One region of the Paraburkholderia sp. MM5496-R1 genome, then DNA from elsewhere that is predicted to be linked to it. Evidence: predicted binding sites of a transcription regulator. Region 1 holds the regulator's gene; each other region holds the start of a gene.
The links. Region 1 encodes FNR, which switches genes on or off when oxygen is low (the NO sensors DNR and NnrR bind a similar motif). Its sites were predicted from a motif close to TTGATNNNNATCAA; they were not measured.
Positions count from the first base shown of each region.

Region 2: the regulator FNR is predicted to act here: its motif matches at 2,662-2,675, upstream of OKW38_RS28905 (universal stress protein).
Region 3: the regulator FNR is predicted to act here: its motif matches at 3,222-3,235, upstream of nifA (nif-specific transcriptional activator NifA).
Region 4: the regulator FNR is predicted to act here: its motif matches at 2,682-2,695, upstream of OKW38_RS09465 (oleate hydratase).

Region 1 covers NZ_JBNDLT010000001.1:847,447-852,510, forward strand. The annotation lists gene OKW38_RS04280 (universal stress protein) at 1-331, shown strand, start outside; gene OKW38_RS04285 (universal stress protein) at 405-866, opposite strand; gene OKW38_RS04290 (response regulator transcription factor) at 1,187-1,594, shown strand; gene fnr (fumarate/nitrate reduction transcriptional regulator Fnr) at 1,611-2,393, shown strand; gene OKW38_RS04300 (PAS domain-containing sensor histidine kinase) at 2,516-3,616, shown strand; partial or broken gene OKW38_RS04305 (hypothetical protein) at 3,550-3,690, shown strand; gene OKW38_RS04310 (universal stress protein) at 3,650-4,120, opposite strand; gene OKW38_RS04315 (universal stress protein) at 4,171-5,064, opposite strand, start outside.
Region 2 covers NZ_JBNDLT010000003.1:572,639-577,702, forward strand. The annotation lists gene OKW38_RS28885 (helix-turn-helix transcriptional regulator) at 1-705, shown strand; gene OKW38_RS28890 (hypothetical protein) at 689-1,006, opposite strand; gene OKW38_RS28895 (acyl-homoserine-lactone synthase) at 1,164-1,757, shown strand; gene OKW38_RS28900 (FadR/GntR family transcriptional regulator) at 1,813-2,502, opposite strand; gene OKW38_RS28905 (universal stress protein) at 2,784-3,251, shown strand; gene OKW38_RS28910 (helix-turn-helix domain-containing protein) at 3,473-4,240, shown strand; gene OKW38_RS28915 (SUMF1/EgtB/PvdO family nonheme iron enzyme) at 4,355-5,064, shown strand, end outside.
Region 3 covers NZ_JBNDLT010000001.1:241,829-246,892, reverse strand. The annotation lists gene OKW38_RS01190 (FAD-dependent oxidoreductase) at 1-535, shown strand, start outside; gene OKW38_RS01185 (ferredoxin family protein) at 532-831, shown strand; gene OKW38_RS01180 (hypothetical protein) at 868-1,020, shown strand; gene nifA (nif-specific transcriptional activator NifA) at 1,233-3,071, opposite strand; partial or broken gene OKW38_RS01170 (hypothetical protein) at 3,550-3,849, opposite strand; gene OKW38_RS01165 (hypothetical protein) at 4,083-4,325, shown strand; gene OKW38_RS01160 (NodA family N-acyltransferase) at 4,846-5,064, shown strand, end outside.
Region 4 covers NZ_JBNDLT010000002.1:580,052-585,115, reverse strand. The annotation lists partial or broken gene OKW38_RS09490 (alcohol dehydrogenase) at 60-212, opposite strand; gene OKW38_RS09485 (beta-ketoacyl-ACP reductase) at 421-1,167, opposite strand; gene OKW38_RS09480 (hypothetical protein) at 1,157-1,474, opposite strand; gene OKW38_RS09475 (universal stress protein) at 1,497-1,955, opposite strand; gene OKW38_RS09470 (hypothetical protein) at 2,013-2,492, opposite strand; gene OKW38_RS09465 (oleate hydratase) at 2,799-4,436, shown strand; gene OKW38_RS09460 (NRAMP family divalent metal transporter) at 4,449-5,064, shown strand, end outside.

The DNA of each region.
Region 1 (5,064 bases):
CGCCTTCATCGAGGAAGGCAAGCGGATCGCGGCCGATGCCCAGAGCCGGATGACCGCGCGCGGGATCAAGGGCACGGCCCGCACCGTCGAAGCCGCGATCACCGGCGAAGACGTCGCGCATCGCATCGTCGAGGCGGCGCTCGAATGGCACGCCGACGCGATCGTGATGGGCACGCACGGCCGCCGTGGTGTTCAACGACTGATGCTCGGCAGCGTCGCCGAGCGCGTGCTGCGCAGCGCCAGCTGCCCGGTGCTGATGGTTCCCGCGCACGCGAACGGCGCGACGCGCGATCGGTCAGTCCCGGCCTGCGCCGAAAACGAACTCACCTGAGCTGAGCCGCGAAAACCAGGCTGCTGCGCGGCCGCTCCCACGCGATCGCGCCACGGCTGCGCGACGCGGCGCTTCAGGGCCGCGCGTGCCCGGGTTCGTCATGCCGCACGATCAGCACCGGCTTGTCGGTCGCACGCACGAGCGACTCCGCGACGCTGCCGAGCAGAAAGCGCTGCACGCCGTGGCGGCCGTGCGTGCCCATCACGATCAGATCGGCTTCGATTTCGTCGGCGACGCGCGCGAGCACCGCGGACACGCTTTCGGCGTACGCGTCGATCACCCGCACGCCGCCGGGCACCTGCGCCTCGCGCATCAGCTCGCGCGGCGCATCGAGCGCGCGGCTGGCGAATTCTTGCGCCGCGGCCGCCGGTTCCGGCTCGAAAGCCACATCGGCATTGTCCGACCACTTGCCGTGCCCTACCACGCAGCAGGCTTCGAGTGTGGCGCCCGTCAGCTTCGCGAGCTTCAGCGCCTCGGCAAAGGCGCGCTGCGCGCTGGGACTGTCGTCGAGCGCAACCAGAATTCGTGCATACATGTTGGACTCCCTGTGAAAGCGCTGGCATGAACCGAAGCGGTGCCGTCGCGTGTCCGCGCCGACAGTGTGAAGCGCGCGCCGCCGCGCGGCTTGACGCAGGTCAATGGGTCTTTATCGGCTTGTTCCGTGATTACTTAATCAACTGCATGCCTGCGACCTTCGAAGCCGTCACGTCGAAAGTAGCCGTGTACTCGCACTCGGCTACATACCCCATCGCCAGCCATGCACTAGGAATATTCCTACAACATTACCCGAACTCCTAGCGCCGCTTAAATCCCCGCCGATATATTTCTGAGATGAGGTCGCCAATACTGGTCGGTATGGACACCGCTCCGCCAGCCACCTTATCGAGAGTCTTCCTCGTCGACGATGCGACCGAGGTCCGGCGCCGGCTTGCTTGCCTGATCGCGCTGATTCCCGGCATCGAAATCGCCGGCGAGTCCGCCGGCGTCGAGCACACGTTCGACGACATCGTCGCGAGTCGCGCCGATGTCGCGGTGCTGGACCCGTGCTTCTCGGGCAAGACCAATCTGCTGCTGCTCGCGGCGCTGTCGCGGGTGCGGCCGTCCATCGTCAGCATCGTGTTGACCAATCATTGCACGACGGCGTTTCGCCGAGCGTGCGAAGCGGCGGGCGCCGACTTCTGCTTCGACAAGACCTCGGAGTTCGAACTCGCCTGCCGTGCCATCGAAGCGATTGCCTATGCGCGTCGTGCGCATCCGGCCTGACCGCCAGGAGCAGATCATGCAAGTTGCCGCAGTCTGTGAACCCCGCCACGACGCGCCCCGCAGTTCGCACGTCGTACCGATCCACGTCGTGCCACGCACCGCGGCCACACGCTACGCCGTGCCGCGCTGCTCCACCTGCGCGATGCGCGCGATCTGCATGCCGCCCGAGCTGACATCCGACGAACTGAGCCGACTCGACACGTTGATCTGCTCGACGCGCTCGATCAAACGCGGTGATGCGCTGTATCGCGCGGGCGACGCGTTTCAAAGCATCTACGCGATCCGTGCCGGATCGTTCAAGACCGTGGTCATGCATCGCGACGGCCGCGAGCACGTGACTGGCTTCCAGATCGCCGGCGACTCGCTCGGCTTCGACGGCATCGGCGAGGGCAAGCAGAATTGCGATGCGATCGCGCTCGAAGACAGCGTCGTGTGCATCATTCCGTTCGCGCAGCTCGAGGCGATCTGTCGCGAGATGAAGCCGATGCAGCATCACATCTACCAGATGATGAGCAGCGAGATCGTGCGCGAATCGAGCCAGATGATGCTGCTCGGCACGATGAGCGCCGAACAGCGCGTCGCGACGTTTCTGCTGAATCTGTCGAAGCGCTTCAAGGCGCGCGGCTTTTCCGCGGCGGAGTTTCATTTGCGCATGACCCGCGAGGAAATCGGCTGCTTTCTGGGCATGAAGCTCGAAACGGTGAGCCGGATGTTCTCGAAGTTCCAGCGCGAGCGCCTCGTCAAGGCGAACGGCAAAACGATCCGCATCGAAGACGCGGAAGGACTGGCTCGGGTTTGAACGCCGACGCGTCGCTCGCCTCACGTTCGTTCGCGGGACGTGCGGGGTGGAACAAGCGCTCCCGAACTGATATAACTCGGTGCGTTGCGGTGCGCGACCTTGCGTGACCACCCGGAGGAGCGATAGGTCTGTCGAGCGGCGAGTCTTCCTGCTTCACCAGTGCGGCGTCCGTGTCGGACGTGCCCGTCGAGGATCGCTATTTCATGTTGATCGATGCGGTTCAGGACTATGCGATCTTCATGCTCGACGTGTCCGGCCGCGTGACCAGTTGGAATCCCGGCGCACAGCGCATCAAGGGCTACACGCCCGAAGAAATCATCGGCCAGCATTTCTCGAAGTTCTATACCCCGGAAGACATCGCGGCCGGCAAGCCCGCCCGCGAACTGGAAATCGCCGCAGCCGTAGGCCGCACCGAGGACGAGGGCTGGCGCGTACGTCGCGACGGCTCGCGTTTCTGGGCCAACGTGGTCGTTTCCGCCGTGCACGACGCGTCGGGCGCGCTGCTCGGCTTCGCCAAGATCACGCGCGACCTGACCGAACGTATGCGCCTCGCGGAACTCGAACGCGCGGATCAGGTATCCACCCACGTGCAGATCGCCCGCGAAAACGAGCAGAAACGTATGGCGCGCGAACTGCACGACGATCTCGGCCAACGGCTGACCGCGCTGAAAATGAGCGTCGCGCTGCTCGAAGCGAAGCTGAAAAGCCAGGCCGACACCGAGCCGCTGGCCGCGCAGACGCATGAACTGCAAAAGCAGATCGACTGGATGGCCGCTTCGCTGCGGCGTATCGCCGCCGATCTGCGGCCCCCGCTGCTCGACGACCTCGGGCTCGCCGCCGCGCTCGACTGGCTGGCCGAAGACTTCACGAAACGCTACGACGTGCGCTCGAGCGTGCATCTCGAACCGGCCGAGCCGGTGTGCGGCGAATTCGCGGCGACGGCGCTGTTTCGCATCGTTCAGGAGGCGTTGACGAACGTCGCGCGGCACGCCAAGGCCAGCCGCGTACGCATCGACATGACCTGCGCGGACCCCATCGTATCGCTCGATATCGAGGATGACGGCGTGGGTGTCGCGCTGGATCGGTCGCAGGGAACAGATTCATTCGGTTTGCTCGGCATTCGCGAACGCGTGCGGCAGTTGCGCGGCAACGTGTCGTTCACCAGCTCGCCGGGCCATGGCTTCAGGATCTCGATCCAGATACCGGCCGACGCGCTCGCGTAATGCTCACGCGCTGCCGCGCCCCGCTGTCGCGGGTTACTCTGCTGGCGCATCCTCGGTGCTTGGCTCGCGCATGAGCAGCACCGGACAGGTCGAGAAACGCAGCACCCGCTCCGCCACGCTGCCGATCACGAGGCGCCGCACGCCGCGTCGCCCATGCGTGCCCAGCACAAGCAGATCGGCGTGGATCTGCTCGCCGTGGCGCAGCACGATCGCGGCGACGTCGTCGGACAGGCTCTCCGACTCGATCATTTCAGGGCGGCAAGGCACATCGGCGGCGGCGCAGGCCTGTTCGGCCTCCTCCAGCACCAATTGGCCGTCCTGGCGCAAGGCTTCGACGAGCGTGAGCGGGTCGTAATAGCCGGCATAGGAAAAGAGCGGCGTCTTGTCGACCACATAAACTGGATGCACGACGCCCTTCGTCAACGCGGCGAGATTCACCGCTTCTTTCAGCGCGCGTTTCGAGAAAGTACTGCCGTCTAGCGCGACGAGGATATGTTGGTACATGCCGATTCTCCACTGAGGTTGGATTTGTCAACGCGCGTGGCGCGCCCCTGCTACAGATAAAAGGGCCCGCCCGGACTGCCCAGATACGGCTCCCGCCACTCGCCGTGCGGCACGTCGTCCGCCCGCAACGACGACGCGCCGCGCGGACACACGAGCACGGGACACGCCGCGTCGCGCAGCGTGCGCGACGTCACGTGCCCCGGCAAAGGGTGCGGCGCGCCGCGCATGCCGTGCGAACCCATCACGATCAGGTCCGCGTGCCAGCGTTGCGCTTCGTCGAGAATCGCGCTCGACGCATCGCCGCAATCATCGTCGAACTCGAGCAACGCGGTTTCGGCCGCGCGCCGGCTTTGTTCGAGCATCGCCGCGCCGCGCCGCAAGACATCGATTCGATGCTGCGACACGACTTCGAACGGCAGCCATTCGCACCACGCGAAGCGGTCGTCGGCCGCGTAGACGACCTTGATGCGCGCGTCGGGCGGCGCTACCGCGAGCGCGGTGCGCAGCGCGTCGAGCGCGGTGTCGCTGCCATCGATCGCGACCAGCACGCGGCTCACCGCCGAGGCATCGCTCGCGTCGGTCGACCTCGCCGGCATGTACAGCACCGGACGCCCGATCGACGCGACCAGTTCCTCGGGATCGATACGGCTGTCCCAGCGATGTTCACGCGGATGCGCGGCCACCGCGACCAGATCCGCGTCCCATTGCGTCGCCGTGTGGGCGAGCGCTTCGGCCGCGCCCTGATGCAGCGCGGTGAGATCGACGATCTCGGCGTCGGTCGCCGCGACGACGCCGTGCAACGCGATCACCGCGTCGCGCAGCGCGGCCTGCGCGCCGTGCAGCATCGCGCGATGCGCCTCGCACCAGTCCGGATAGCTGAGCATCAGCGTCGGATAAAGCGCGGCAGGATTGCAAACGATATCGACGAGACGAAAGCGCGCATC
Region 2 (5,064 bases), on a different contig from region 1:
ATGGCACCGCTACTGGACGCCGCCGACGAGGCGGAATGGTTCGGCGTGATTACGGGCTTTGCCGAAACGTGGGGCTTCGACAAGATTCTGGTCGCGATGCTGCCGCGGCCAACCATGCGTCTCGAGGACGCTTACCTGCGCAGCACTTACGCACCGGCATGGCGCCAGACGTACGACGAGCAAGGCATGGTGCATATCGATCCGACGGTCGCACACTGCCTGTCACGCTCATCGCCGCTGGTCTGGACGCCCGAGATTTTCGCCAGCCCGGCGCAGCAATCCCTGTATGAGGAAGCTCGCTCGTACGGCCTGAGCGCGGGCGTGACGCTGCCAATTCATGGGCCGAATCAGGAAGCCGGCATGATGTGCTTCGTCAATGACGACAAGCCGTCAGACGGGTTCAGGCGCCATGTGAACGCCGCGTTGCCGAACCTCGTGCTGTTGCGCGACCTGGTGATCGACACCAGCAAACAGCATCTGAATTCACATGCGCAGACCTTGATGCCGAAGCTCACGCCGCGCGAGCGAGAATGTCTGAAATGGACCGCACGCGGCAAATCCACGTGGGAGATATCTCACATCCTGAGTTGCTCGGAAGCGGTGGTGAACTTCCATATGAAAAACATCAGGGGGAAATTCGGCGTGAATTCGCGGCGTGCGGCAGCCGTGATCGCGGCGCAGCTTGGGCTTATTGACCCGGGTTGAGCAGCGCGGCCGCGTCGCGGCTGTACATCACACGCTCGGCGCGACCCAGATCGGCGTCCGACACGGTCTTCATGAAGTACAGACCCAGCAGGATCGAAACCGGCGCCGGGATCTCCGCGCCCGACTCGAAGCGGCTGCCGCGCGATTGCGTGACGCCAAAGCGAGCCCAGAAACGGCGCTGGCTCTCTTTTTTCTTCTTCCGATAGGCAATGATCAGAACGCGATCCACTGCCGAAGAGACCTCCGAAGGACGCGCCTGGAGGTGGGTTTGCGGTTGCCAGTGATTGTCGAGGAGTTCCATTTTGGACCCTTGTAGGTTGGGGGCGGAGACGTGTCTGAATTCTGATATACCCGATAAGCATCCACACCTATCCAGGTAGGTAGGTGGCGCAAAGATTCAGAATGCATAAGTTTTCCTGCGTATCTGGCAGCCCCCCCAACGCGTACAGGAGAACGTCATGCAAACCACGATCCGAATTGGACTCCGGCAGGAATTCGACAACGAACTGATCAACGAGATGTACCGCTTGCGCGCCCGGGTCTTTCACGGCCGGCTCGGCTGGGAAATTCCGACCATCGCGGGAATGGAGATAGACGGCTACGACGCGCTCGGGCCGTACTACATGCTGATTCAGGGCGAAGACGAACGGCTGCGCGGCTGTTGGCGCCTGATGCCGACCGAAGGTCCGAACATGCTGAAAGACACCTTCCCGCAGCTACTGCATGGCGCGGCCGCGCCGGTCGGGCGACATATCTGGGAACTGAGCCGCTGGGCGATCGAAACCGGCGGTGAGGAACAGTCGTTTGGTTTCACGGATATGACAATCCGCGCAATTCAGGAAGTGATGCGCTTCGCGCAGCGCATGGGCATTACGCATTACGTCACGGTGACCACCACGCCGATTGAGCGCATGCTGCGCCGTGCCGGCCTCGACATCAGCCGGCTCGGGCCGCCGCTGCAGATTGGCATCGAGCGGGCCGTCGCGCTCGACGTCGCGGTGAGCGCGAAAACGCTGACCTCGCTGTTCGGGCCGGTCGCCGTCGCTGCTTGAGCCGCGCCGAAGCGCGGCCTGACAAAAGTCGCGACGCCTTCACCCGCGCGCGGACTCAGGAACCGAACATCCGTTCCAGCGCGTTCTCGAGATGCGCGCGCATTGCGGCCCCCGCGCCCGCCGCGTCCTTGCGGCGGATTGCGTCGAGCACCGCCATGTGTTCGGCCTGCACCAGCCGCTGCCGCTCCACCGTCTTGACGAGCGACAGATTGCGCGACAGGTTCATGCTGAACAGGATCTGCTCCTCGATGAACGACATCACCGTGATGAAAAACGGATTCTTCGACGCGCGCGCGACCGCCTGATGAAACAGGAAGTCATCCTTCGCGCCGATCCCCTGCGCCTCGATGATGCGCTCGAGCTCGTCCCACGCGTGCTGGATCGCGGCGATGTCGTCGGCGTCGGCCTTCAGCGCTGCCTGCGCGGCCGCGCCCGCCTCGGTCACGATGCGAAACTCATAGCAGCGGCGGATATCGGACAGCGTTTCGAGCGGCGCGAAGCGGCGTACGTCCGGATCGGGGCGCCGCGCGACGGTCGTGCCAGAGCCGTGCCGCGTCGAGATGATGCCGTCGGCCCGCAATCGCGCGAGCGCTTCGCGCACGGTCGGCCGGGACGTGGCGAAACGTTCCGCCAGCGCGTGCTCGGTCGGCAATCGCTCGCCTTCCTTGTACTCGCCTTCGAGGATGCGGTTGAGAATGTCGCCGTAGATCTGGTCGGGTAAGCCCTTGGTTTTTCGATCGTTCATCAGCGGACTGGCCAGCTTGTCTGAATATGGCTTGATTGTAAGGCCAACCCTGTTTCGGCTTCAGCAAAGTTTTACGGGTTGTAAGCATGCCAGGCTGCTTCGCGCACGCCGCCGGGTCCGCCATTTTGTCCGCGCCGCGCCGGAATATTTGGCAAATGTTTGATTTACATCCTGGTCCGGTGCATCTTTTCGGGCAATCATCTAAGCTTCATTGGTATAAAAGATCAATAAACCTGCCGCGGTTAGCAATGTGGCAGACGCATTTTTGACGCGGAGCCGATATGTACACACGCATCCTTGTAGCGGTCGACGGCAGCAATACCTCGCGCCGTGCGTTCGAAGCGGCGCTCGATCTCGCCAAATCGAATGGCGCGGTGTTGCGGCCATTTTATGTCGTCGAAAACACCCCGATGTACTTCGAGGCGCCCGGCTACGACCCGTCGATCCTGCGCAACCGCCTGATCGAGGAAGGCCAGGAGCTGCGTGCCGAGTTTTCGAAAGTGATGGCCGAGCAAGGTGTGAAGGGCGACCCGGCGGTCTCCGAGGCTTCGTCGCTCGGCGATGTCGCCGAGATCGTGCTGCAGGCCGCCGCCGAATTCAACGCCGACCTGCTCGTGATGGGCACGCACGGCCGGCGTGGCTTTCAGCGGCTGATTCTCGGCAGCGTCGCTGAACGCTGCGTGCGCCAGGCCACTCTTCCGGTTCTGCTGGTACCGTCCGCCGCGGGCACCGACAAGGAACCCGCCTGACTCTTTCATCAGGCGCAGGGCGGCACGCCACGCCCTGCCTTGCCGGAATCGAGCCACGCTACGCGTCGACGGGCGACGTCGATATAGGCCGCGGCGACTCACCTTCTCACCTTCGTCAGAGCACCGCCGTTGCTCGGACTGCCGAGCAGCGAACGCGTCACTTTGCCGCCAGTTGCGGGTCATAGCGGGTGGGACAATTTCACCACTACCAATAATCGAACATGCTGAATCCTACTGCTGTGACCCGTTCCTCGACCCGCTCCGCCGGCAACCGCGAGGCCGTGGCGGCACGCGCAGCCGCACGTACCGCCGCGCGCTGCTCCAGCTGTTCGATGCGTGAGATCTGCATGCCGCAGGGGCTGTCGGCGGAGGAACTGCCGAAGCTCGAAACGCTGATCTGTTCGGCGCGCTCGGTGCCGCGCGGCGAAGCGCTGTATCGCAGCGGCGACCGCTTCGACAATATCTACGCGGTGCGCTCCGGCTCGATGAAGACCGTGATGGTCCACCGCGACGGCCGCGAGCAGGTCACCGGGCTGCGTCTGGCCGGCGAGCCGCTCGGGCTCGACGGCATCAGCGCGGACCTCCATGCGTGCAGCGCCGTCGCGCTGGAAGACAGCACGGTGTGCATCGTTCCCTATAGCGCGCTGAAGCTGCTGTGTCGCGAAATCAGTTCGATCCAGGAGCGCATGCACAAGCTACTGGGCGCGCAGATCGTCAGCGAAGCCGCGCAGATGATGGTGCTCGGCTCGCTGTCCGCCGACGAACGCGTCGCCGCCTTCCTGCTGGACATGTCACAGCGCAATGCGCAGCGCGGCTACTCGTGGTCGGAATTCAATCTGCGAATGACGCGCGAGGACATGGGCAGCTACCTCGGCATGACGCTCGAAACGGTCAGCCGTACCCTGTCAAGATTTCAAAAACGCGGCCTGATCGACACGCGGGGCAAGCACATTCACATCGTCGATCTCCAAGGCTTGCGGCAGATCTAGCGGCCAGAGTGGCCTGGACGGTCGCGCTGTTAGTCTTGGCACGCCGCCTGCGAGCGGGTAGAGTTTTCAGACCGTCCCCCCACGGCAACCGTGTTGCATGGAGACCCGGCCCCAATGAATCGCGACCCTGTCCCGCATCATCCGCTCGTGCAGCGCCTGCTCGACGCGCGTCAAGTCACCGACGACCTGTTTGCGATCGTCAAACCCGACTACCTCTATGAACGGCCGATCCGCGAGCGTCACCGCGTCGTGTTCTACATCGGCCATCTCGAAGCGTTCGATCGCAATCTGCTCGACCAGCGTCTGTTCGATCTGCCGGCTTTCGCGCCGGAACTCGACCAGTTGTTCGCCTTCGGCATCGATCCGGTAGACGGCGGCTTTCCCACCGATCAACCCGGCGATTGGCCGTCGCTCGCCGCCGTGCGCGAGTACGCGACGCGCGCGCGCCGGCAGATCGACACCGCGCTCCACGAACTCGGCAGCCCGGCGCACGACGAGGCGGCCGTGCAGCTGCTGAACGTCGCGATCGAGCATCGGTTGATGCATGCGGAAACGCTCGCGTACATGCTCCATCAGTTGCCTCTCGCGCAGAAGAACACCGCGTTGCGCGAGCCGGTGGAGACGAGCGATGAGCAGCGCGACGCGTTGTCGTCGATGGTTAGCGTGCCGGCCGGCACGGCCGTGCTCGGCATGCCGCGCGAGGCCGGCCGCTTCGGCTGGGATAATGAGTTCGGCGAAATGAGCGTGGACGTGCCCGGGTTCGAGATCGATCGATACATGGTCACGAACGGTGCGTTCCTCGAGTTCATCGAAGACGGCGGTTA
Region 3 (5,064 bases), 610 kb from region 1:
CCTCGAAAAGATGAAGCAGCACCCGTCGATCGCACCGCTGATTGCGGGCGGCGAGATGAAGGAGTATTGCGCGCATCTGATTCCCGAAGGCGGTTTTCACGCAATCCCGCAGGTCTACGGCAACGGCTGGATGATCGTTGGCGATTCAGGCGGTTTCGTGAACGCCGCGCACCGAGAAGGTTCGAATCTTGCGATGACCACGGGACGCCTCGCCGCCGAAACGGTGATCCACGCGAAAGCCGCGGGCCACGGCTACCGCGCCGGCACGCTCAAGGCCTACAAGGCCGCGCTCGATCAGAGCTTCGTGATGAAAGACCTGCACAAGTACCGCGACATGCCGGCCGTGCTGCACCAGAATCCGCAGTTCTTCACGACCTACCCCGACCTCATGGCGCGCGCCGCGCGCACGATGATCACGGTCGACGGTAAGGACAAGAAAAGCAAGGAGCGCGAGATTTTTTCGAGCTTCCGCACAGCCCGTTCGCTTTCCGGCATCGTGGGTGACGCCTACAAACTCCTGAGGGCCTTCCGATGAGCACCCTACCCGTCAACGTAGAGGAAAAGCTGTTCCAGAACCGTTATCGCGTCGATGCAGGACGGCCGCACGTCCACATCAAGGATGCCGACGTCTGCCAGAGCGAATGCAGCGCGAAGAGTTGCACCTTCGTCTGCCCGGCCTCGTGCTACAAGGCCGAAGGCAACGGCGCGGTGACGCTGATCACCGACGGCTGCCTCGAATGCGGGAGTTGCCGCATCCTCTGTACCGACCACCAGAATATCGAGTGGGACTACCCGCGCGGTGGTCACGGCATCCTGTTCAAGTTCGGTTGAGGAACATCGTCATTGCCAGACCAGAACGACATGTGTTTGCTTGCACCGAGAACCGGCCGCCGCCGCATCCGCGGGGCGCCGGGCGGCAAGGGCTCGACCGCGCTGCTGAAGGCCTTCTGGGCGGAACGGCAGAAACGCCAGGCGCCCGATACCGTCGCGATTACGTATTCGGGCTGCCTCGGCCCGTAGTGGAAGCGTTGCTGCAACGGTCCGTCTGAGGAGACACATGGCCAACGAACCGGCGATGACAGCGCCGCGTTCGCACCACCTTAGTCGAGATACGGACCGCTTCCGATCGTGATCGTGCCAAGGTCCACGCCAAATCCAGATTTGACTTGTCCGAGCCATTCGCCTCAGTCGCGATGTCGCGGCCCCGACACGCCGCAAGTCCGACAGTCCTTTCAGAGGCGCTTGATCTCGACACCGTATTTCCTTAGCGCGTAGCCAATCTGGCGCGGCGTCAGTCCAAGCAGCCGCGCCGCTTTTGCCTGCACCCAGCCGGATCTTTCCATGGCGGCGATGAGACGCTCGCGGTTAGTCATCTTCGCATCACTTCCGAGGACTGCGCCGCCAGCCGCTAACGGAGCCCGCTCGCTGCCGACAGGCTGGACCGCAGCAACTGCGCCCGACGTAGCAGCCTCAGCCCGCGGCGTAGCCGGCTTCACGGGCACTGGCCCGATTGGCCCGGGCTGCAGCGCAATTTCGTCCGATCGGCTCTTCCACAGCATCGCGGACAGGCACTGGCCGTGGCAGCAGGCAAAGTCGTTTCTCAAGATCGCTGGTCCCGGCGCCAGGGTCGCGCTCCGCTGCACGCAATTCTCGAGCTCGCGGACATTGCCGGGAAAACCGCAGTTCATCAATACTTCAATCGCGCTCGCATCGAAGCTCAGCGTACGGCCGTTCTCGCTGTTGAAATTCTCGAGAAACTCAACGGCGAGGAGCGGAATATCACTGCGCCTTTCACGCAACGGCGGCAACAGCAAGGGAAGCACGCAGAGGCGATAATAAAGGTCGGCGCGGAACTCGTTCCTTGCCACCGCCTCTTCCAGGTTTTTATTCGTGGCGGCAATCACGCGAACATCGACCTTAATGGTCTGGTTGCTGCCCACGCGCTCGAATTCTTGCTCCTGCAGGACGCGCAGCAGCTTTGCCTGGAACGAGGCCGAGATCTCGCCGATCTCGTCCAGAAACAGCGTCCCCTTGTCGGCGAGCTCGAAGCGCCCCTTGCGCGAATTGAAAGCGCTGGTAAAGGCACCCTTCTCATGACCGAACAATTCGGATTCCAGCACCGTCTCATGGAGCGCCGCGCAATTGAGCTTGATGAAAGGCCGCTTGGCGCGCGGCGACAGCTCGTGAACGGCCTTGGCGACCAGCTCCTTCCCGGTACCGGATTCGCCGCGCAACAGAACCGTGCTGTTCGATTCGGCTACCACCGCGATCTTCGCGAGCAGCCCGCGCAGCGCCGGGCTGTCGCCAATGATCCCCTCGATCTGAAACTTCTTACGCTCACCTGCAGGGTGCTTGAGCTCGGACAATGGCTTTTGCAGCCCGTCCTTTCCCGCCATCAGTCGCTCGCGGTCGCTCTTGAAAAAGCGATGCAGCTTCACCGTCTGCCCCACCAGGTTGGCGACCATGGTAAGCAGCCGCACGTCGTAATCGAGCCGGAAGTTCGACCCATAGTCCAGGATGCGGTCGATGGTCAGCGTGCCTACGACTTTCGCGTCGATGCGAATAGGGACGCCAATGAACGACACTCGCATGTTGTCGGAGGCACCGAGCACGCCCATGTCGGCGGCACTGAAGCCCGAATGCACCGCTACGTTCTCGGCGACGAGCGGCCTGTCCGTCGCCATGATCTGGTCAATTGCCTTCTGCGGCAGGCGCATCCGGTAGTGCTCATCGCTGCCTTCGCTCCAGTCCGCGCCAACGGTAATGTCCGGTACGCCATCATCGTCGAAGAGAGAGACGATACCGAGCCGCATCTGAACAAACGATTGCAGGAGATCGATGACGTTGGCCAACGTGACTTCGAGCCGGTAGGGGGCGGTCAGTACCTTCGATATTTCGAAGATGCCGGTAAGCACGCTCTCGTGCCACTGCACGATAGGGACCGCGTGGTCCGTCTCGGACTTTGAGCCAGGCCTTTCGCGCACGGAAGCGATATGCAGCATGACGACGTCCCCGTTGTGGGGACCGTGCTCCCCGTCACCTTGTTCGGATTTGCGGGCATTGTGTTGCATATCATCCTCGATCTAGCGCCCAATTTCACGGGCTGACTTCAAAAGATAATGCCCTTTCATGGAAGGACGGTGAAACTGTAGTGCCTTGATGTACTTATTTTCTGCTTTTGCGATTTCGCTGCGTGGATTCCGTTAGGAACGCGAGTTCCATTGATGTCGCTCAAATCAACTGCGATTTGTCTACTCCAGGTGCAGCCGTTTACAGGTGTCGTCCATCATTGATTGCTGCCTCGGTGCCCGTGAGATAACCCGCCGCATCCGAGCATAGGACGAAGATGATCTATCTTTGCGACCGCTTCGGGCGTGCCCGCCCGGCGCAGCGGGATATTTGGCACAAGAAGCGCTTCCGTGTCGGGCGACAAAATGTCCGTCTTGAACTGGCCGAGGACGTAGGGAAACTGTTTTCAGATCGTTAGATGCGAGTCTATCGGTCCGATTAATCTGGTTTGGTAAGTCATGCCTGCGTTAGCGTAACGTTTCAAGTGCAAAAAAAAGCCCCTCCGGGCTCTAGTTGCCAGCCATCCTCACTACCGCTATTGTTTTGGCAATCCCAAGTATCTTCACAGGCGCTGGGCCAGTAGCCGTCGTACTTGCGCACGTTCTGGCCAAGAAAATCGAAACCGTCTGCAATGTTCGTGATCCGGGTCTTCTCTTCCGAGCGCTCCAGATCTTGAGCGGCCATCAACTGCCTGAGCGCCGGAAGCACCTCGAATTCGAGCACTTCTTTCGACATACCGGTCACAACAAAGTCATCGGCGTAGCGAACGACGTTGAGTTGGGCCTTGCTGCGTGCCGCCGGGGTGAGATTACGCTCGGTCATCAGAGCATCGAGCACGACGAGCAGATTGAGATCGAGGCCCTTGAAACGCATGATCCCAACTTATCCATAGTGTGGATGCGTTCCATCAAAACAATCGATTTTACGAAATGTACGGCATGGAGGATAGTGTTCCTGGTAAATCCATTTCAATTTCGCAAACCTGCTGGCGCCTTCGTCGTGCCGGGTAGCGGATGAAGTGTGTCGTAGAACTGAGCGAAGCCGAGGAAATGACGTTGCAGCAGTTGTCGATCAATCACATGCATCGGGACACGCGCACGCGAGCGGCGGCCCTGTCGCCGCTCGGACACAGGATCAAGCGCAAGCTCACCGCCGAGCAACTCGGGGTGAGCGGGCAGTCGATCTGTGACTGGCTCAAGCATGGCGCAACAGCGGCGTGTCCGGCCCGATGGGCGGCCATAACGGTGGGCACATGAAGCACCACTGGCGACGCTTCATCACCTGGACGAAGGAAATCGCAGATCCCGAACTCGCTGAACTTTCTCGGCGGACACGGCACCAAATTTCAAGTCAATTTCTCGTGGACGCTCTCATGAATACTGTGGCAAAACGTCGGGCCGGAGAAATAGAATTTGGGCATATCAAGATGGTTGTCGGTCTTTGCCCTGACGCCGAGAAAAATCCTCAGGTGTACGCTAAGCATCAACCGAGGCACATGTCCAATGCGACCACGGTCTTCGGCGGCGTGGGCAAGCTGGATCGCGCCGACACGACGCGACAAGCGTCTGGCAGGTCGCGTAGGCGCTTACTACCGGCAAAACTTCGCATAGTTCTCCAAACCCTTTCTATATCGGCCGCTTACCTTCGTACAGTTGAGGCAAACCTCGACTTCGCCTTGGCTTCGCGACGAATCCTGAAATCGAACCGCTTTCTCAGCAAGTCCTTCGCGTCCGTCAGGTCCACCCTCAAAGGCCGGACGGCGCATAGGAGGCAGTCGTGAATTTGGCCGTGTCCACAGATAGAGGACCTCTCTCCGTGCGCTCTCAGGTGCGGTGGAGGCTGGTTTGGGAAAATGAGTTGCGACTCGCCGACCACATCGAACTGTCCGAGTTCTTCCGAAAGACCTACGGACCGACCGGGGCGTTTAATGCAAAACCATTCGAAGGCAATCACAGTTGGGCTGGTGCGAGGCCAGAGTTCCGTGCAATCGGCTAC
Region 4 (5,064 bases), on a different contig from region 1:
TCATGGATAGGGGGCTGGGTTAATGGCGCGGGTGCGCATGCGTCCGCGCAACGCGCCGGTCAGGACACTTCATTAATCACTTTCAGCGCATGCGTGTCCGCGGCACGGCTGAAGGTATCGTAGGCACCGGCCACGTCTTCGAGCTTGAAGCGGTGCGTAATCGGCCGCGCGGGATCGATGCGGCCCGCTCGGACCGTCTTTAGCAGCATCGGCTCGTCTCGGCGTGCGCAATGCGCACGTACTCGGCCTGGGTGCCATCAATCTTGTTGCCCAGAACCCGGCCGCCCGTATGTGCTAACTCCGTTGAGGGAAACTGGCCTGCCATACGACCGACTTTAGGCCGTCTCGCGCCACATGGATTGACATGTATCAAGCGATAGTCGTCGGTCGCCGCCCGCTCGAAACGTTCGCCGCGCCGCTTCAGCCCATATGCATCCCACCGTTGATGGCGAAGTTCGCGCCGGTGACGAAACCTGCGTCGTCCGAACAGAGGAACGCCACGAGCGCGGCCACTTCGTCGGGTTGCCCGAGGCGGCCAACCGGAATCTGCGGCAAGATCTTCGTCTCCATCACATCCTTCGGGACGGCCGCGGTCATCGCGGTCGCGAGGTAACCGGGCGAGACGGTGTTGACCGTCACGCCATGTTTCGCAACCTCCAGCGCCAGCGACATCGTGAAGCCATGAATCCCCGCTTTCGCCGCCGCGTAGTTGGTCTGGCCGAAGGCGCCGCGCGCGCCGTTCACCGAGCCGATATTCACGATGCGCCCGAAGCGTTGCGCGACCATCCCGCCGAGCAAGGGCTTGGTCATATTGAACAGCGAGTCGAGATCGGTGCGTAGTACCGCATCCCAGTCGTCCTTGTTCATTTTCGCAAAGCTCGAATCGCGCGTGATGCCGGCATTGTTGACGAGAACGTCGACCGCGCCGAATTCGTCGAGCACGCGTTCCGCGCAATGCGCGCACGAATCGAAACGGGTCACGTCGGCTTCGTAGGCATGAAAACGGCGGCCGGCGTCGCGCTCGCGCACCAGCCAGGTGGCGACGTGATCGTTGCGTTCCGAATGCGACATGGCGACCACCATGCCGGCATCATGAAGGCGTCGGCTAATGGCGGCGCCCAGTCCGCCCATACCGCCGGTGATGAAGGCAATGCGCTTAGCCGACATGCTGTTCTCCTGATTGCGCAAAGCGGCGTGCCGTCGCGGGAGGCGTCGCCGAATCCGTGCGCCAACCGAATGGCGCGCCGCCGTCCAGCGCGTCCCTGACCGTCTGTTCGAAGCGCCGCATCCAGTCCTGCAGCGGCAGCGTCGCGAGATCCATGCCGGCGCCCTGCCGCCGGTTGCCGGTCCATGCGGCCTGCCATCCGGCAAGCGCGTCGCGCATGCCGTCGCTGCACGCGGTTTGGTGCCGGGCCGCCGAAACGAGCCCCTGTTGCCAGAGATTCGTGGTAGCCGCCATGTAGTCGCGCAGCATCGTCTGATAGTCAGGACGATGCTCAGGCGTCGGCGGCGCTTTCCCGAACCAGCAGCACGGGGCACGGCGAATGCCGCACGAAACGCTCGGCGACGCTGCCGAGCACCATGCGCCGCATGCCGCGCCGGCCATGCGTCCCCATCACCACCAGATCCGCGCCGCGCCGCTCGACACAGCGTGCGATGCAACTCGCGATGTCTTCGGCGATGCCCTGGGTTTCGATGATTTCAGAATCGCCGGCCACGTCGAGGACTTCCATTTTCGCGAGTGCGTCGTCCAGCAGGCTTCGTCCGACCTGGCGCGCGGCATCGGTCAACAGATGCGGGTCGCACGCGCCCGCGTAAATAAAGGCCGCCGACTGGTCGATCGCATACACTGCGGTCAGCTTCGCATGCGCCAGCTTGGCCATACGGGTAGCCTCACTAACCGCGCGTTTCGACGCCTCGCTGCCGTCCACGGCAACCAGAATGTTTTGGTACATGACTTGCTCCTCGTAGGGCATTAAAAAGCGCTGCCGTCGCACGACTCGTTGCGATGATCAGGACCGGCTACGCACCGGATTGCACGCCAGTTGCTCCTCGGCGGAATTGAATGCCGCCTGGATCGCTGCTTGCGCGTTGGCGTCGACACAACGTTTGATCGGGACGAGTTCGCCGCTGCGCATGATCAGGTCGAGCCGGGCCTCGAACAGCCGACCGCGCGCATCGCCTGGCTGCACGTTGGCCCGATGGTCAGGAAGCGCGGCATGGACCGATTCGATCACCAGATCACAACCCGCGATTGACCTGCTGAACCGCTCCAGGCGCACCAGTTGCGAAGCCGCCTCAGCTTCGATTTGCGACGTCCCGGCAAAGCCGAGATAGACGATTTGCATGCCGACTCCCATGTGCCCTCTCCCAGGCTTCCAGCGTTTTCGCGCAGGTTCCTTAGCGAATTCGCCCGCTGCAGTGGCGGGGGTGAGTTGACGAGACGCAACCGGCGGGATGATTGGATCATCGGCTGGGACGGTTTGAGCCACTTGACCTGCGTCAAGACATCGAGGGGATGCCGGCCTTTCCTGATCACTGGACCATCGTATGAGGGCAGCTTCGGGCGAACTTGATGCGGATCACAAAGAGGCGAGATACGCAGCGCGGCGCCGCCCGCGTCGCCTTTGCGAATCAACCTGAGTTCGACGCCCGCCCGAGCGCGCCGCCGCGATCGTTGCTTGATCCAACTCAATCGGATCACCCGAGCCTCGCGTATGTTGGAACAACGCCCGCTCTGCGCGGCAGGGCGGTCCGGCTGCAGTTCGATTGCAGCGAACCTCGAAAGGGAAAACAACGTGCAAAACTCTGATCCGATTCACGCACATGCGCCGCGCGCCGACGTCGACCGTGACGGCCATGCCGCAGAGAACGGCAAGTTCTATCTTGTCGGCGGCGGCATCGCCTCGTTGGCGGCCGCGGCCTTCCTGATCCGCGACGGCCACGTGCGCGGCTGCGACATCACCATTTTCGAAGCGCTCGACAAGCTGGGCGGCAGCCTGGATGGTGCGGGCAATCCCGAAAACGGCTATGTCGCGCGCGGCGGGCGCATGCTCGAAAGCAAGTATCTGTGCACGTATGACCTCTTCTCGTCGATCCCCACGCTGGACGGCACTAAAAGCGTGACGCAGGAAATCTTCGACTGGAACGAAACCATGCGAACCTCGTCGCGAGCGCGGCTCGTGCGCGCGGGCAAACGCGAAGACGCGCCGGCCTACGGGCTCGATGAAAAGCATCTGGTGACGCTCGGCCGCCTGTCGATCGAACCGGAAGCGATGCTCGGCGCTAGCCGGATTGCCGATCACTTCGACACCTCCTTCTTCGAAACCAATTTCTGGCTCATGTGGTGCACGACGTTCGCATTCCAGCCGTGGCATAGCGCGGTCGAATTCCGCCGCTATCTGCTGCGTTTCGCGCATATGTCCACCGGTTTCAACCAGTTGCACAGCATCATGCGCACGGTCTATAACCAGTACGATTCGATGATCCGGCCGCTGCGCCGCTGGCTCGACGACCACGGCGTGGCATTCCGGCAGGACACCCGGGTCACCGAGCTTCGCTTCGACGAAACGGGCCCACTGAACCGGGTCAGCGCAATAGTGGGCGAAACGGCGCACGGGCGCTTCGATCTGCCGGTCGATCCCGCCGACAAGGTGATCGTCACGCTCGGCTCGATGACGGCCGCCTCCAGCCTGGGCGGCATGGACCGTCCCGCGCCGCTGGATACGGTCGACGCAACGGGGGCCTGGAGCCTGTGGAAAAACATCGCCGCGGGCCGGCCGGAATTCGGTCATCCGTCCATCTTCGCCGATCATGTCGACGCGTCGAAGTGGCTCTCCTTCACGGTGACGCTGCGCGACCCGACGCTGTTCCGGCTGATCCGCGATCTGACCGGCAATGTGCCCGGCGAAGGCGGCCTGATTACTTTTCCGGAGTCGAACTGGCTCGTGTCTATCGTGCTGCCGCATCAGCCGCATTTCATCGGTCAGCCGGCGGACGTGCAGGTGTTCTGGGGGTACGGCTTGCGAGTCGATCAGCCAGGCGATTTCGTCGACAAGCCGATGCAGGCCTGCACCGGTCGCGAGATCCTGACGGAGATCGTGGGTCATCTGAAGATGCAGTCGGAGTCGGCCCGAATCCTCGAGCACGCGGTTTGCATTCCCTGCATGATGCCGTTCATCACGAGCCAGTTCCTGCCGCGCCGTCGCGGCGACCGGCCTGCCGTGGTACCTGACGAATGGCGCAATCTCGCCTTCATCGGGCAGTTCTGCGAGTTGCCCGACGACGTCGTGTTCACCGTCGAATACTCGGTGCGCTCGGCGCAGAACGCGGTGTATGCACTGCTCGGGCTCGATCGGGCCGCACCGGCTGTCTACAAGGGGCAGCATGACCCGCGGATCGTCTACAAGGCATTCGCGACGCTGCGGGACCATTAGCGAGGTGATCGGGTGGAAGTCGACAGTTTGCGGCATACCAAAAGCCTGCGGACGCTGCTCGCGCGTCTGAAGGAGCATCCGCTGGCCCATGTCGGTCCGGGCCTCATCACGGGCGTCGCCGATGACGATCCGAGCGGCATCGCCACTTATTCGCAGGCTGGCGCGCAGTTCGGCCTGAACATGCTATGGACGATGCCGCTCGCCTTTCCGTTGATGGCCGCGGTTCAGTCGATGTGCGCGAACCTCGGCCGGGTGACCGGCAAAGGGCTCGCCGCCAACATCAAGAGCGCGTTCCCACCTGTCGTGCTGATGGGCGTCGTGTCGTTGCTGCTGGTCGCGAACGTGCTGAACATCGCCGCCGATGTTGCCGCGATGGGCGAAGTGGCGGAACTGGTGAGCGGCGTCGACCGGCACCTGATGACGGCCTGCTTCGTGTTCGGCACGCTGCTGCTGCAGGTTTTCGTGCCGTACCATCGGTACGTGTTCTTTCTGAAGTGGCTGACGGTCTCGCTGCTCGCCTATGCCGTCGTGCTGTTGACCGTTCACGTGCCCTGGCGCGAAGTGGGCTGGCGCATGCTGTGGCCGCATCTGACGCTGAACGGCAACGCGGCGGCGATGGTCGTCGGCG